Regions from separate parts of the Planococcus maritimus genome, predicted to be linked through region 2. Evidence: riboswitches for the same ligand, from Rfam matches in the RefSeq annotation. Region 2 holds a riboswitch; the other holds the start of a gene.
What was found. Region 2 has a riboswitch for preQ1 ahead of queF (preQ(1) synthase). Riboswitches for the same ligand answer to the same signal wherever they lie in the genome.
Positions count from the first base shown of each region.

Region 1: it holds a riboswitch for preQ1, as region 2 does, so the genes downstream of both, queC (7-cyano-7-deazaguanine synthase QueC) here and queF (preQ(1) synthase) in region 2, are expected to answer to the same signal.

Region 1 is NZ_CP016538.2:1,282,331-1,289,757, reverse strand. It holds gene BBI11_RS06515 (metal-dependent hydrolase) at 1-523, opposite strand, end outside; gene BBI11_RS06510 (M24 family metallopeptidase) at 614-1,711, shown strand; gene ald (alanine dehydrogenase) at 1,774-2,889, opposite strand; gene BBI11_RS06500 (universal stress protein) at 3,189-3,689, shown strand; gene BBI11_RS06495 (NADP-dependent oxidoreductase) at 3,732-4,670, opposite strand; PreQ1 riboswitch class I at 4,777-4,820, shown strand; gene queC (7-cyano-7-deazaguanine synthase QueC) at 4,829-5,491, shown strand; gene queD (6-carboxytetrahydropterin synthase QueD) at 5,488-5,910, shown strand; gene queE (7-carboxy-7-deazaguanine synthase QueE) at 5,904-6,614, shown strand; gene BBI11_RS06475 (zinc ribbon domain-containing protein YjdM) at 6,682-7,011, opposite strand; gene BBI11_RS06470 (universal stress protein) at 7,072-7,427, opposite strand, start outside.
Region 2 is NZ_CP016538.2:258,401-265,827, reverse strand. It holds gene BBI11_RS01465 (thiol-disulfide oxidoreductase DCC family protein) at 1-341, opposite strand, end outside; gene BBI11_RS01460 (nuclear transport factor 2 family protein) at 383-748, opposite strand; gene BBI11_RS01455 (TraR/DksA C4-type zinc finger protein) at 812-1,363, opposite strand; gene BBI11_RS01450 (phosphotransferase family protein) at 1,441-2,370, opposite strand; gene BBI11_RS01445 (cytochrome P450) at 2,567-3,895, shown strand; PreQ1 riboswitch class I at 4,874-4,921, shown strand; gene queF (preQ(1) synthase) at 5,016-5,510, shown strand; gene BBI11_RS01435 (queuosine precursor transporter) at 5,523-6,155, shown strand; gene BBI11_RS01430 (endonuclease/exonuclease/phosphatase family protein) at 6,214-7,062, opposite strand; gene BBI11_RS01425 (endonuclease/exonuclease/phosphatase family protein) at 7,159-7,427, opposite strand, start outside.

The sequences.
Region 1 (7,427 bases), 1.0 Mb from region 2:
CTTCCGGCCCCATCGTAAAGAAATCGCCGATTGGCACAAACGCCAAATCGATTGAATGTCGCTTGCCGATGATTTCCATATCTCCGAAAACTTCTGTATCCCCTGCGTGATAGACGGTCTTGCCTTCCGCTTCAAAAAGAATTCCGGCTGGCATACCACCGTAAATGACTTCCCCCTCATCTGTCGTATAAGACGAGCTGTGGAACGCTTTTGTATATTTCACCTTCCCGAATTCGAACTCTTTAGCACCGCCGAGGTTCATGCCGACCGCATCCAAGCCTTGCCCACTTAAATAATTCGCCAGCTCGACGGGTGCTACAACGACAGCCCCGCAGGATTTTGCGATTGCCACAGTGTCACCCACATGGTCGTTATGCGCATGCGTCAACAGGATCGCATCTGGCTTTTCTTCATTTGCAATCAGGTCGGTCAATTCGTTTCCGTTAATGAATGGATCGATGAGAATTGTTTTGCCGCCGGTGTGGATTTTCACCACTGAATGTCCGTGAAATGAAATTTTCATGTTATCCCTCCAATAGAGTTTTGACTCTTGGCTTTCTGCTGTTTTATACCCTGAATTTTGATATGCTACACATGAAGGGGAGGAATACAGATGACCAAATTAACGAATTTACAGAGGTTTTTGAAACAGCAACAACTTGATGCGGCGCTCATCACCGATCCGCATAACGTTTTCTATTTGACGGGTTTTAACAGCGATCCAAAAGAGCGGTTGCTCGCCGTTATGGTATTTGCCGATGCAGAACCGTTTTTGATCTGCCCGGCAATGGAAGCCAGTGATGCGAAAGCGGCTGGTTGGACCGGTGAGATCTCGGGACACGCCGATACACAAGATGCCATGCAAGTTTTGTATGACACAGCCGCCACCCGAAACCAGCCGATGAAACGCATCGCCATCGAGAAAGCGCACATGATCGTTGAGCGCTACGACGCCGTCAACCACTTCTTTCAGTCGCCCGAGATTCATTCCATCGACGGACAGATGAACGCCATGCGCGTTATCAAAGACGCCGCCGAACTCGACATTTTGCGTCACGCTGCATCGCTTGCGGATTATGCCATTGAAGTAGCAGCGGACGTCATGCAAGAAGGCATGAAAGAAATCGAGTTGATGACGGAAATCGAGACGGCCTTGAAAAAGCGCGGCATCACTCATATGTCATTTGACACGACCGTGCTGACGGGCCCTAAAGCCGCATCTCCACACGGTAAAACTGGGCAACGCAAAATTGAACTCGGCGACCTCGTATTGATGGACCTCGGCGTTATCTATGAGGGCTATTGCTCGGACATCACCCGTACGCTCGCTTTTGGTGAACCGAGTGAGCAAGCGAAAAAAGTATACGATATCGTCAAACGTTCAGAACAAGCAGCACTTGACGCCGTGCGTCCTGGCGTCACAGCGGCTGAGCTCGACGGGATCGCCCGCAAAACCATTGAAGATGCAGGGTACGGCGACTATTTCACACATCGCCTCGGCCACGGACTTGGGATTTCTGTCCATGAATTCCCATCAATCCACGGCAGTAACGACATGCCGCTCGAAGCGGGCATGGTGTTTACGATCGAACCCGGCATTTATGTCACTGACCAAGTCGGCGTGCGCATCGAAGACGATTTGGTCGTCACTGAAAACGGCTACGAAGTACTGACCAAATTCCCGAAAGAACTGACGATCATCAACCGGTAAGGAAAAAAGAGCAGCCCCGAAAATCCATCAGATGGATTTTCGCGGGACCGCTCTTTTTTTGCTTATAGCAGCAATTCGTCAATCGCTTTGTATTCGAGGCCTTGATCGTCAGCTACCGCTTTGTACGTAACATAGCCGTCCATTGTATTAACGCCTTTTTTCAATGCTTCGTTATCAAGAACTGCTTGCTTGAGTCCTTTATTGGCGATTTGCACTGCGTATGGGACCGTTACATTCGTCAAGCCGATCGTCGATGTGCGCGGAACAGCGCCTGGCATGTTCGCTACCGCATAGTGAACAACATCATGCTTTACGTATGTCGGTGCATCGTGTGTCGTGATGCGGTCGCTTGTTTCGAAAATACCGCCTTGATCGATGGCAATATCGACCACGACAGAACCCGGCTTCATCGATTTGATCATGTCTTCCGTGATCAATTTCGGTGCTTTCGCTCCTGGAATCAATACAGCACCGATGACCAGATCCGATTTTTCGACGGATTGGGCGATATTCAACGGGTTCGAGATCAATGTTTGCACATCTTTGCCGAACAAGTCATCCAATTGGCGTAAGCGCTCTGGATTCAAATCGAGGATGGTTACGTCAGCGCCCATTCCGATAGCCACTTTAGCAGCGTTCGTACCGGCGACACCTCCGCCGACCACCGTTACTTTCCCTCGGGAAACGCCTGGGATGCCACCGAGCAAGATGCCGCCGCCACCATGGATTTTCTCAAGGAACTGCGCACCGATCTGCGTTGACATGCGGCCTGCTACTTCACTCATTGGCGTCAGAAGCGGCAAGGAATTGTTTGGAAGCTGAACCGTCTCATATGCGACACCGGTCACTTTCGATTCGATCAATGCATTCGTCAATTCTACTTCCGGAGCCAAGTGCAAATAAGTGAAGAGGACTTGGCCTTCACGGAAATGCTTGTACTCGCTCGCTACCGGCTCTTTCACTTTCATGACCATGTCCTGCGCCCAAGCTTGATCAGCATCGGCAACAATGACAGCGCCTGCCGCTTCGTAATCAGTGTCCGTAAAACCTGATCCGAGCCCTGCGCCAGATTGGATGAAAACTTCATGGCCGAAAAGTGCCAAGTTCACTACTCCTGCTGGTGTCATTGCCACACGGTTTTCATTGTTCTTCACTTCAGTAGGTACCCCAATGCGCATTACAAAACCCTCCAATATATTGTGTCTGGAATAATAAAATAGATGAAACTAAAAGCATTTGAAACCACATCCATTCTAACAGATTCCATTTCATATTGCTCCATTAAATTATCTTTTTAAATGATAATTTTTGAATGGCAAACAGACAAGATATAAGCGCTTACAAATGAGACGAATGATATACCAGTATATTTAAAGAAAAATAGTTGGCAAATAATTTCGATAATTATCCTTCTTAAAGGAGGAACAAATTGCCTATGTCTCGAAAGGTATATTATAGACAAAGGAGGAATGTAGAGATGACATTAAAGTATAGTCAAATTCTGGTAGCTGTCGACGGATCGAAAGAAGCGGAATGGGCGTTTAAAAAGTCCATCGGCATCGCCACCAGAAACCACGCAACCTTAAACCTGGTAAATGTAATCGATACGCGTTCATTTGCTGCCATTGAGGCATACGACCGTTCAATTGCGGACCGTGCCCAAAAATTCGCTGAAGATTTGTTGGGCGATTACAAAAAAGAAGCCGAAGCTGGCGGTGTTGAAAACGTCAATATCGTGGTCGATTACGGTTCGCCTAAAACGATGATTCCCCGCGAACTGGCTAAGAGAGTCGAAGCCGATTTGATCATTTGCGGAGCTACCGGCTTGAATGCTGTTGAACGTTTCCTCATCGGCAGTGTTTCAGAACATATCGTTCGCTCCTCTAAATGCGACGTGCTCGTTGTTCGGACAGACGAAGCACAAAGCGATGCACCCGACGATTATTATTCAGAAGAACGTTCCGGCAAATCGGAATAATAGATAAAAGCACGCAGCCTGATGGCTGCGTGCTTTTATCTGTCATCCTTTTACTTTGAGAACGATTTTGCCTCTGGCGTGATGAGATTCGCTTAACTCATGCGCATCTCGTACACCTTGTTCTGTCAGCGGATAAATGTGCCCAACTTCTGGCTTTACTTCCCCGCTAACGAAGAGATCGCCCAATTTTTTCAGTTGCTGGCCATTTGGCTCAAGCCAATAACTACTAGCTTCGATTCCGAACTGTCCCGCTTTTTCTTCATCTGGCTGACCGGCTATGCTGACCAGCTTGCCGCCCCGTTTTAAGACGCTATAGCTTTTGTCGAGCGTTTCGCCGCCCATTGTGTCCAAAACAAAATCAAAATTCTCCAGCACTTCCGAGAAATCCTCTTCCCGATAATCAATGACGCGGTTTGCGCCAAGTGAAGTGACGAGTTCATCGTTTTTATCACTTGCAGTCGTTGCTACGTAGCAGCCGATGCTGTTGGCAATTTGAATTGCCATGCTGCCGACGCCGCCAGCGCCTGCATGGATGAGCACTTTATCGCCTTTCTTAATCTGGCCGGTCTCTACTAAACATTGCCACGCTGTCAGCCCGGTTAATGGAATGGCTGCGCCTTCTTCAAAACTCATGCTTTCAGGCATGCGCGCCAGCAAATTCTCATCAACTGGGACGAATTCAGCATAGGTTCCTTGACGCGTTGTAGCTGGACGCGCGAAAACCCGGTCGCCTGGATGATAATGTCTGACCTCATCGCCCACTTCTTTTACGACTCCAGCGACATCCCAGCCAAGAATAATCGGGAACTCCCATGGCAGCATTTCTTTTAAATAGCCTTCCCTCAACTTCCAATCAATCGGATTGATTGAAGTCGCGTGGACTTCTACCAACACTTGATGCGCTGAAATGGCTGGCGTTTCCACTTCCCGTTCTTTTAGTTGCTCTTTTCCTCCGTACTGATCAATGACTATTGCTTTCATCTGCAGCCACTCCTCCCTTTTATCCACTGTATACCCTGACAACATTTTCGCTACACATGAAAAAACACAGGAACTCGCCTAATTATGCTATTATGGTAACTGTTTCATAAAAGAGGTTCGCAAACTCCCTCTCAAAAAAACTAAGGAGCTGTAGTTACATGAAAAATGAAAAAGCCGTCGTAGTGTTCAGCGGTGGACAAGATAGCACCACTTGCCTATTTTGGGCGTTAGAACAATTCAGCGAAGTGCTCGCCGTTACTTTTGATTACGGCCAGCGTCATGTGCAGGAAATTGAACATGCCAAACACATCGCAGAAACACTTGGCGTCACATTGCAAGTACTCGATATGGGACTCATCAATCAATTATCCGCCAATGCTTTGACGCGCGACTCGATCGAAGTCGAAGAACAAAGTGATGGCCTGCCATCTACATTTGTGCCGGGACGCAATTTATTATTCCTTTCTTTTGCCGCAATTTACGCCGACGCATTTGGTGCGCGACATTTGATAACGGGCGTCAGCGAGACGGATTTCAGCGGCTATCCGGATTGCCGAGATACTTTCATCCGGTCGCTGAATGTCACACTCAATTTGTCGATGGATAAGCAATTTGTTATCCACACGCCGCTTATGTGGCTAGATAAGGCAGGCGTCTGGGAGTTGTCCGACCAACTCGGCGCATTCGATTTTGTACAAAAAGAAACCTTGACTTGCTATCATGGCATTCCAGCAGAAGGCTGCGGCACATGCCCATCCTGTAGGCTGCGAAACGAAGGCTTGCAGACTTACCTTTCTCAAAAGGCAGGTGCAAAGTCATGATGCAGCAATTTTATCCAACGGTTTCGCATCCGTATTGCTTTGAATTAAACAAAGATATGCATTTTTCCGCGGCTCACTATATCCCTGCCGACGAAGCCGGGAAATGCGCTAAAATGCACGGCCATACCTATCATCTGAATCTAACGATTGCCGGTGACCAATTGAATGACACTGGCTTTCTGATCGACTTTAAACACTTGAAAGACCTGGTGCATAAACGCTATGACCATAGCGTATTGAATGACCATCCGGAATTCAGCCACACCTTTCCTACGACCGAATTGCTCGCCAAACAAATCCATACGCTGATTCAAGAAAAGCTTAACCAAACGGATAACCAACCGGAATGCTTGCAAGTCATCGTCCGCGAAACGCCGACAAGCTATGTGATCTACCGACCGAAGAAGGTGTCATCATGAAAATCCCTGTTATGGAAGTCTTCGGACCGACCATTCAAGGCGAAGGCATGGTCATGGGACAGAAAACGATGTTCGTCCGGACAGCTGGATGCGATTATTCCTGTTCCTGGTGCGATTCTAAGTTTACATGGGATGGTACTGGCAAAAGTACGGCGATGGCACCTGATGACATTGTCACTCAGTTAAAACAGCTCGGGAAAGATGCCTTTTCCCACGTCACCATTTCAGGTGGCAATCCAGCTCTCCATAAAGGAATAGCAGAACTGGTCGCGTTGTGCCGTGAAAACGGCTGGCGAACTGCGGTCGAAACTCAAGGCAGCATTTGGCAGGACTGGCTCACTGAAATCGATGATGTCACTGTGTCGCCGAAACCTCCAAGTTCAGGCATGATTTTGGATTACTCCAAACTCGATGCGATGCTTGGCAGGCTATCTGCGGCTCAAGCGAGTTTGAAAGTGGTCGTATTTGATGAAGCTGATTTCTTTTTTGCAGAACAGCTTCACTTGCGCTATCCAGCATTTCCATTCTTTTTACAAGTCGGCAATGACGACACACAAACGACAGACGATGAACAGCTGGTCCAGCATCTGCTTGGACGTTATCAATGGCTGATCGACAGACATTTAACATCCGCTCCACTAAACGACGCCAAAGTACTGCCTCAGCTGCACACCCTGTTATGGGGAAATAAACGCGGAGTTTAACTCAAGTATAAAACCCGGTCGGTTCGCTATTTCTGGCGAACTGACCGGGTTTTTGCTTGCATCGACCTCAGGCTTTTTTCACAAATTCCGATTTCAACTGCATTGCACCGAAGCCATCGATTTTGCAATCAATATTATGGTCACCGTCTACAAGTCGGATGCTTTTGACTTTCGTTCCGATTTTCAAGGTATTCGAACTGCCTTTTACTTTCAAATTTTTGATCACCGTGACAGCGTCCCCATCCGCTAAAATGTTTCCAACCGCATCGCGCACCGCTTCCTCTTGCAGTTGTTCAGTCGGATTCCATTCATGTGCACACTCTGGGCACACCACCATTCCGGCATCTTCATACGTGTACTCACAACCGCATTGTGGGCAATTCGGCAACTCCACCATGTTTTTCTCATCTCCCCTAATTCACGCTATGCTTAGTATACCAAATCACCGCAAGCTGGATCACCTGACTACAAGAACGGGGCATTCTGCATGATTGACGACTTTGTGGCTAACGCTGCCAAGCATTACTTCACGGATCGGCGACAATCCACGACTCCCAATGACCACTAAATCGTATTGCTTTTCCTTGGTCATCTTGACGATTGCGGGGCCTGGAATGCCATGCAACACTTCGACTTGGTGGAATATTTGTTCCCTATCCAGCAGCTCGGCGACTGGCTGGATCTTTTTCTTTCTGGCCAAATCGAATTCCATCGCCGCAGCGTCATGAATCACTTCATTTGCATCTTCTTTGTAATCGGACACATAGACAACCGTCACTTCCGCTCCATCAACCAAACTAGCAATCTTCACGG
Region 2 (7,427 bases):
TTGCCGAATACTTTGTAGCGGTTTTTTGCGATGACGTCGTATGCCCCGTCGCGTAGTATGCGTGGGAATGGTTGAAGGTGATAAGCAAGCTTCCAAAGGCCCGTCAGGTGATGCGAAATCATGAGTGCACCCTGTGACTTCACGTACGCTTCGCCGCCTTCAATGAGCACCAAGCTATCAACATCTTCCGGAATTTTGTGCTTTTGGGAAAGCTCCTGCCCGATTTCGCTTTGCAGGGACGCAAATTGAAAATAACCTGCCGGGTCATGATTGATGATGAATTGCACGCTGGAATCGCAGAAATTGCAATCTCCATCAAATAAAACAATTGCATGCTCCATAGATGATCCTCCTTTGAACTAATACCTGCCTTTTACTTTCCCTATTCCCATTTCTTGAAACCATCTGTCTTTGTGCCCTGGTGAAAAAGCAGCTTCCATCCATTTTCTCGCTTTTTCCATACCGAACTTCTGTGGCTCCAGATGCCTGTCGTCCGGTTCTCCAATAAATACATTGTTAAAACCGCCTCAGGACCAAGCGATTTTACTTCAAAGCGAGAAACGCGGTAGTCGTCTTCAGATAAATCATAACTCCCATCAAAATCAGCGCGCTGGCAAATACCGCCGGAAATGCCAAATTCAAAAAAATCATCATCCAGTATTTCTGCCATATTCCGGTTCGATTCTCTGGCAACCGGTGCTAAATGACTGTTTTCCAAGCCCAAAAACTGTTTATGTAAGTCCTCCATCCAGACACTCCTTTCACAAATACGCAACGAAGAAAAAAAGCCCCGGCAAGCGCCGGGACCAGATTATTTAAATTGCTCGTCTTCTTCTGCCTCATCGTCTTTATAAAAATCTTCCTGGTCTTCACCCGGTTGATCTTGAGGGCCGTCTGACGAACCAAAATTCTCGACATCGTCAAAGCTGTTTTCGTAATCACGAATTCGGCCATCTTCCGTTTTTGCAGGGTGGTCTGTCGACGATCCGATAACATCCTCTTCTGATGGCCGGCTTTCCAAGTCCAGGCTATGATCCGCGTGATCGATGCAGGTCAGCGCGGTCGGTATCGCTTCGAGTCGTTCGTACGGAATGTCTTTTCCGCACACCGCGCATTTGCCATACGTTCCGTCTTCAATGGCTTTCAATGCAGCCACTACATCCGCGTGCTCTTCTTCCTTGAATTGCTCCATCGCCATTCCGCGCTCTTGGTCGTACAAATCAGTGGCATTATCGCCCGGGTGATTATCGTAATTGGATAGCTCACTTGTTTCGAATTCCTCGGCATGTTCCATTCGTTCCTCGAGCGATTTTAATTGCGCTTCGAGTTGCTCCTTTAATCCTGTTAGCTGTTCGTCTGTCATGTTGACTCCTCCTCTAAATACATGCTTGTGCTATATATATTGCCTGTATGGGAGAAATCAAACCTCAGAGGCACAGCTCAGAAATCATCGAAGCGATCCATCAAGCTCATCAAGTACTCATCCAAGCGATAACGGACCAATTCATCGGACAAGCCGGACAAGCCGAATTCTTTCCAACCCGGGTAGACTGCAGGGCTGCCGTCCAATGTGTCAATCAAAGACAATAAATCCCAATACGGATCATAAGTAAATGATGGGCCGGCATGGCGTTCATAAGCGGCCAAAAATTCATTGGCGACGCGTGTGCCGTAAAGTTGCGCCAAATTGACGCGGCAATGCCCGACATCGACTCCAGCCGGACCCAAGCACGTATTGACCCAGTCGACGACCCCGCTGACGCGCCCAGATTCCCATAGAATATTTCCCGGGTGATAATCGCGGTGGATCAAGCCATACTCAACCGGCGGACCACCTGCAGCGACGATATAAAATGCGCGCATCCAATCGCCTTCAACACGCGACCACTTTGGCCGCTCGAGACGCCTTGCATCGTTATAAGCGAAGTATTCATAAGGAAAGCCTTCCGCTTTATGGCGATGAATCTCTGCGAGCGTCTCAGCAAGGCCTTCAAGCCACGCCGCATCATACGAAGGCGGCAAAATAACCGTCCCCGGTACTTTTGTCATCAAGACGGCCGGCATGCCGCATGCTTCTCCACTCTCATCAAACGCTAGAACGCGCGGGGCGGAAATACCCGCTTTTTCGGCGAGTTCCAGACTCATTGCCTCATGCTTGGCCAAATCCGGTTCCTGATCGAGCCACTCTCCTTTATGATGCAGCCGCAACACAAGGCTTTGCCGCTCTCCGTCTTTGTTTGCGCGAATTTCATAAAGCAGTGAAGAAGTTCCGCCTTTTAAAGGGACAGCTTCTTCTAGCGCAGCTCCTGGCCATTTCAACTCGACCCATTCGAGTGCCTGACGGGACAAGCCGCCGAATCCATTTGTCATTCTTGCCGCTCCTTTCAGCCTATCTAGTGTTTTCAGTGTACCATGAAAAAACGCCTACTCCAGCTTTTTGATATGCGCTATTCCAAAATTCCGGAAGCGTTTACGGGGATGCTAGAAGGGTATGGTTTCCTACAATGATTTTTCAACTTAACAGGTGAATTTCCTGCATTGAATAGACTCAAGGAGCTGACGTTACATGAAAGTGAAGCACCCGATCCCGAAAGCAAAAGAATTGGACAATACTCTATCCCTTCTCGGTGAAGGATTTGATTTCCTGCCTGGCCGCCGCAAAGAGCTGGGCTCGGATATTTTTGAAACCCGCCTGATGGGGAAAAAGGTCCTGTGCATGGCCGGCGAGGAAGCCGCTGAACTGTTCTACAATAACGATTATTTCAAACGCAGCGGTGCAGCGCCGCTTCCACTTGAACAGACGCTATTCGGGCGCGGTGCGGTCCATGGGCGCGACGGCGAAGACCATCATCAGCAAAAACGCATGTTCCTATCGATGATGACACCTGAACGATTAGAAGATGCCAAGCGCATGATGATCCAAGAATTAGAAGCCAAAGCTGAACAATGGCAGCACATGGACGAAGTCGTCTTATTGGATGAAATCGAAGAAATTTTCACGCGCTCGATGATCCATTGGGCTGGCCTGCCAATGAAAGAAAGCGAAGTCAAGCAGCGCACATGGGAACTTGTTACGATGGTCGATTCGTTTGGCCTCACCGAAGGGCGCTACCTTGAAGGCATGAAAGCGCGCAATGCACACGAAGACTGGCTAAAGAAAATCATCAAGCAAATCCGTAAAGGCGAGTACAATCCGCCAGCGTACACAGCAGCGTATATCGTCGCCCATCACCGCACGCCAAACGGCAAACTGCTCGACCTCGAAACAGCAGCTGTCGATTTGAACAACGCCTACCGTCCGATGATTGCGACGGCTTACTTTATCGTCTTCGGTGTCATGGCCATGCACGAAAATCCGGCCACACGCGAAAAATTGCAGGCGGATGAACACAATTACAGCCATAATTTTGCCCAGGAAGTGCGTCGCTATTATCCTTTCGCACCCGTCATGGCAGCGATTTCCAAAAAAGATTTCAACTGGAACGGCGTCCAGTTCAAAAAAGACATGCGCGTCATTCTGGACCTTTACGGCACGAACCATCATCCCGATTCCTGGGACAATGCCGACGAATTCATCCCTGAACGTTTCAGCACATGGGACGGCAGCCCGTTTTCTTTCATTCCGCAAGGAGGCGGCGACCATCATACCGGCCACCGCTGTGCGGGTGAATGGATGACGGTCATGTATATGCAGTCGATTTTTAAGTATTTTGCAGAGAACCTGGAATACAGCGTGCCTGAACAGGACTTGTCCTACGATATGTCCCGCATGCCGACGATGCCAAAAAGCCGCTTGATCTTAAAAAACGTGCAAAAACTGAAAAACCGCCCGGATAATGTGTTTTATCACGAACAAAAGAATACAACTGTGCAATCAGGTTGCCCGTTTCATTAATAATGAAAAGCTAGAGATTTTTTTCTCTAGCTTTTTTTATTTGCTGAAAAAAGAAGATAGCGAGGGCTTGTTTGTCTTATTGTTCCATAATTCTATTTGAGCTTCAGTTTAGTAGTCGCCACCCTGCTTTGGGTTGGCCTTTCGCAGTAAGCCAGGAAAACCGCCTGTCTTACCGCTTCGGCTCACCCCTTTACGCTCGGCGGCTGGGAGATTTCAATGAGTGAGGCGTGTTTAGGCGGGTCGGCTTCTGTACCCAGTTGCCGGCTTGTGGGGGAATCGCTTCCCGGATTGACCACATTTATGAAGATAGCGAGGGTTTGCTTGTGAAATTATTCCTGTTTATTAGTTGAACTTCATTTGGCAGTCGCCGCCGGGCTTTGGGTTGGCCTCTTGCCATAAGCCAGGAAGAACGCCTGTCTTACGGCATCGGCTCACCCCTTTACGCTCGGCGGCTAGGAGATTTCATTGAGTGAAGCGTGTTTAGTTATGTTTGCTTCTGTACCCAGTTGCCGGCTAGCGGGGGAATCGCTTCCTCGGACGTGGTATCTGGGTTTAAGATACTTGAATAGAAAGATTTTAATTAGAATAGAATTTACAATTACATCTTTATTGATCGAGATGACTTGAGCTACAAAGCCCGACACATTTCCACATCTTTTATTAAGTAGATTGAAGAAATGATCTTTCCCTCTAAACTAGAGACGGAGTGGAAGGGGGCGACTCCGGGAGGAATAGCGAGACAATTGAGACCCTGCAGGAGCGCAGCGACGAAGCGGCTCAATGCAAGCCCTCCGGAAAGCGTCCCCCTGAAACGCAGTCGAAAAGCGAATATTTTTCCAAACACTTCTTTTCATCACACACGTCTTGCCCTATTAACTATAGGAACTGAAAATTGCAAAGGCTAATCCCTAACAAACCACCAATTGACAGAACCGCCCCTATCTTATACGATAAGGCAGGAAATTAAATAACCCGGCAACGGGAGAGGTTCATAGCATTCCACCCTCTATAAAAAACTATGGATTTTGAAATCAAGCCGAATCCACATGCGATTCGGCTTTTCTGTTGTCCGATTTTTTATAGCTCTCCCCCGCCGGCCATTTTGAAGGAGGCCACACACATGGCAGGAAGAAATGAAGATACACTCGAGCATTTAGCTTTGCTCGGCAACCAGAACACACGCTACAAATTCGAGTACGACCCAGGCATTCTAGAAGCGATCGACAATCTCCACACGCGCGATTACTTCGTCAAATTCAATTGCCCGGAATTCACTTCGCTATGCCCGCAAACCGGCCAGCCAGATTTCGCGACGATTTATTTGAGCTTCATTCCCGATAAAAAGCTCGTTGAAAGTAAAGCTCTGAAGCTCTATTTGTTCAGCTTCCGCAATCACGGCGATTTCCATGAAGACGTCGTCAATATCATCATGAACGACTTGATCGAGCTGCTCGACCCCCGCTATATCGAAGTTTGGGGCAAGTTTACCCCGCGCGGCGGCTTGTCAATCGACCCGTATACGAACCACGGCAAGCCTGGCACGAAATACGAAGAAATGGCGACGTACCGGATGATGAACCACGACATGAATCCGGAAACAATCACCAATCGATAAGGGGAAGCGGCCATGCTACTTTATTTAAACGGTGCTTTTGTCGGCTTGCTCATCCTGTCGAATATCCTAGCGGTCAAACTATTCTCGATCAGTGAATGGGCCGTGCTGCCGGCCGCGGTCATCGTCTACGTCTTTACGTTTCCGATCACCGACACCATCGCAGAAGTGTACGGCAAAGAAGCCGCGCGCCAAACGGTCATGGCTGGGTTTATCACGCAACTCGCAGCGCTGGCGTTCATCTTTGCGGCGATTCAGTTGCCGTCCGCGCCGTTTTTCGCAGACCAGCAAGCATTCGAGTCGATTTTCTCGGCCGGCTTCCGAGTGACGCTCGCAAGTCTTGTGTCGTATTTTATCAGCCAGAACTTAGACGTCTCGATCTTCCACAAATTAAAAGCGAGAAACGGCGACTCGAAGTTGTGGCTGCGCAATAATGCATCGACGATGGTTAGCCAATTGGTCGATACGTCCATTTTTATCACGATCGCTTTTTATGGGACGATGCCGCTATCGGCGCTAGCCGCGATGATTGTAACCCAGTATCTGTTTAAATGGGCAGTCGCAGCAGCGGATACCCCACTTGTTTACTTGCTCGTCAAACTCGCACGCCGCTCCAAAACAAGCACCCAAAAAAGTTTTGCTTCATGAATAAAATCCATGCGCAGAAAAGCCGCCAGCAGTCTAACTTGCCGGCGGCTTTTCGTATTTACATTTTTTGTTTAGTTGGCAGGACTGCAGGCACGAGGATGGCAGATGGGACCTTTTTCTGTGTCCAGACCAGCTCTGCGGTGATCGGCAAATGGTCCGATACCGCCGTTTCGATTGTTTCGACCTCGCGCACGTCAAAACCGTGGTCAGCAAAAATATAATCGATGCGCGTCATCGGCTTAAACGATTCACCTGTTTCATGATTTTCATAAGGAGATGGATACGTATAGGCGTCGCCCCGCTTGGTTCTCAAGAAGACATCCGTCATGGTGCTGTGTAGATGGCTCAAGTGGCGGTGTGTCGGCGGCGCATTGAAATCGCCTGTGATGATTTTTGGAAAATAGCTTTTGCCCGCAATCTCCACTATTTCCGCAACACTCAGTTCCAATTCTTCATCTTTTAACGCCAAGTGAGCATTCAATACTTTGAGATACGTTCCTTCGATTTCAATTACGGTCTCGAGGACGCCTCGCTGCTCATTATTGTAGACGTCGGTAACGACTTGCGTCAAAAAATGGTTTTCTGCATATTTAATGGGATAAAGGCTTAATGTCGCGTTGCCGTATTGGCGATTCGGGCGTTCTGGGTCATCCGGCTCCTGATTCAAGTTCGCGCCATATGCGGCGTACATCCCGAGCCGTTCGGAAAGCCATTCGACCTGATCCATATAAAAACTGCGGGAAGAAAAATAACGGTCGACTTCCTGGAGGGCTACAATGGTAGCGCCTGACGCTTCGATCGCTTGTGCCGTTCTCTCTAAATCCACTTGGCCGTCCATTCCCATTCCGTGGGCAATATTGAACGACATTACTTTCACTGTTGGTGTCGTGCTGGCGTCGCCGTGCATGAGACCATCTCCTTTTCAGGTTGAAACGAATCAGTGGCAGCTGCAATTGTCCCCTTAATTATAGCAGGCATGGCGCTTTTCTAAGTTAAAAACAAGTTAAAATATGTTATAGTTTTGTAAATTTCTGATTTTTGCCACAATTGGCACGTGATCTGACGCCTCGTTTTCAACAACCCAGGCTTCTGACGACTCAAAATGGTCATTATGGAAAATATAATCGATTTTCTGTCCGTGGTCTCCCTGCTTTTTATACGTGTCGGGATAGGGGCCAGCACCAAATGCGTTGTGGAAATGCTTGGAGAATCGCTGGATGTGCTTAGTCGATGGCGACGCATTGAAATCTCCTACCAGTAGTTGAGGCAGCG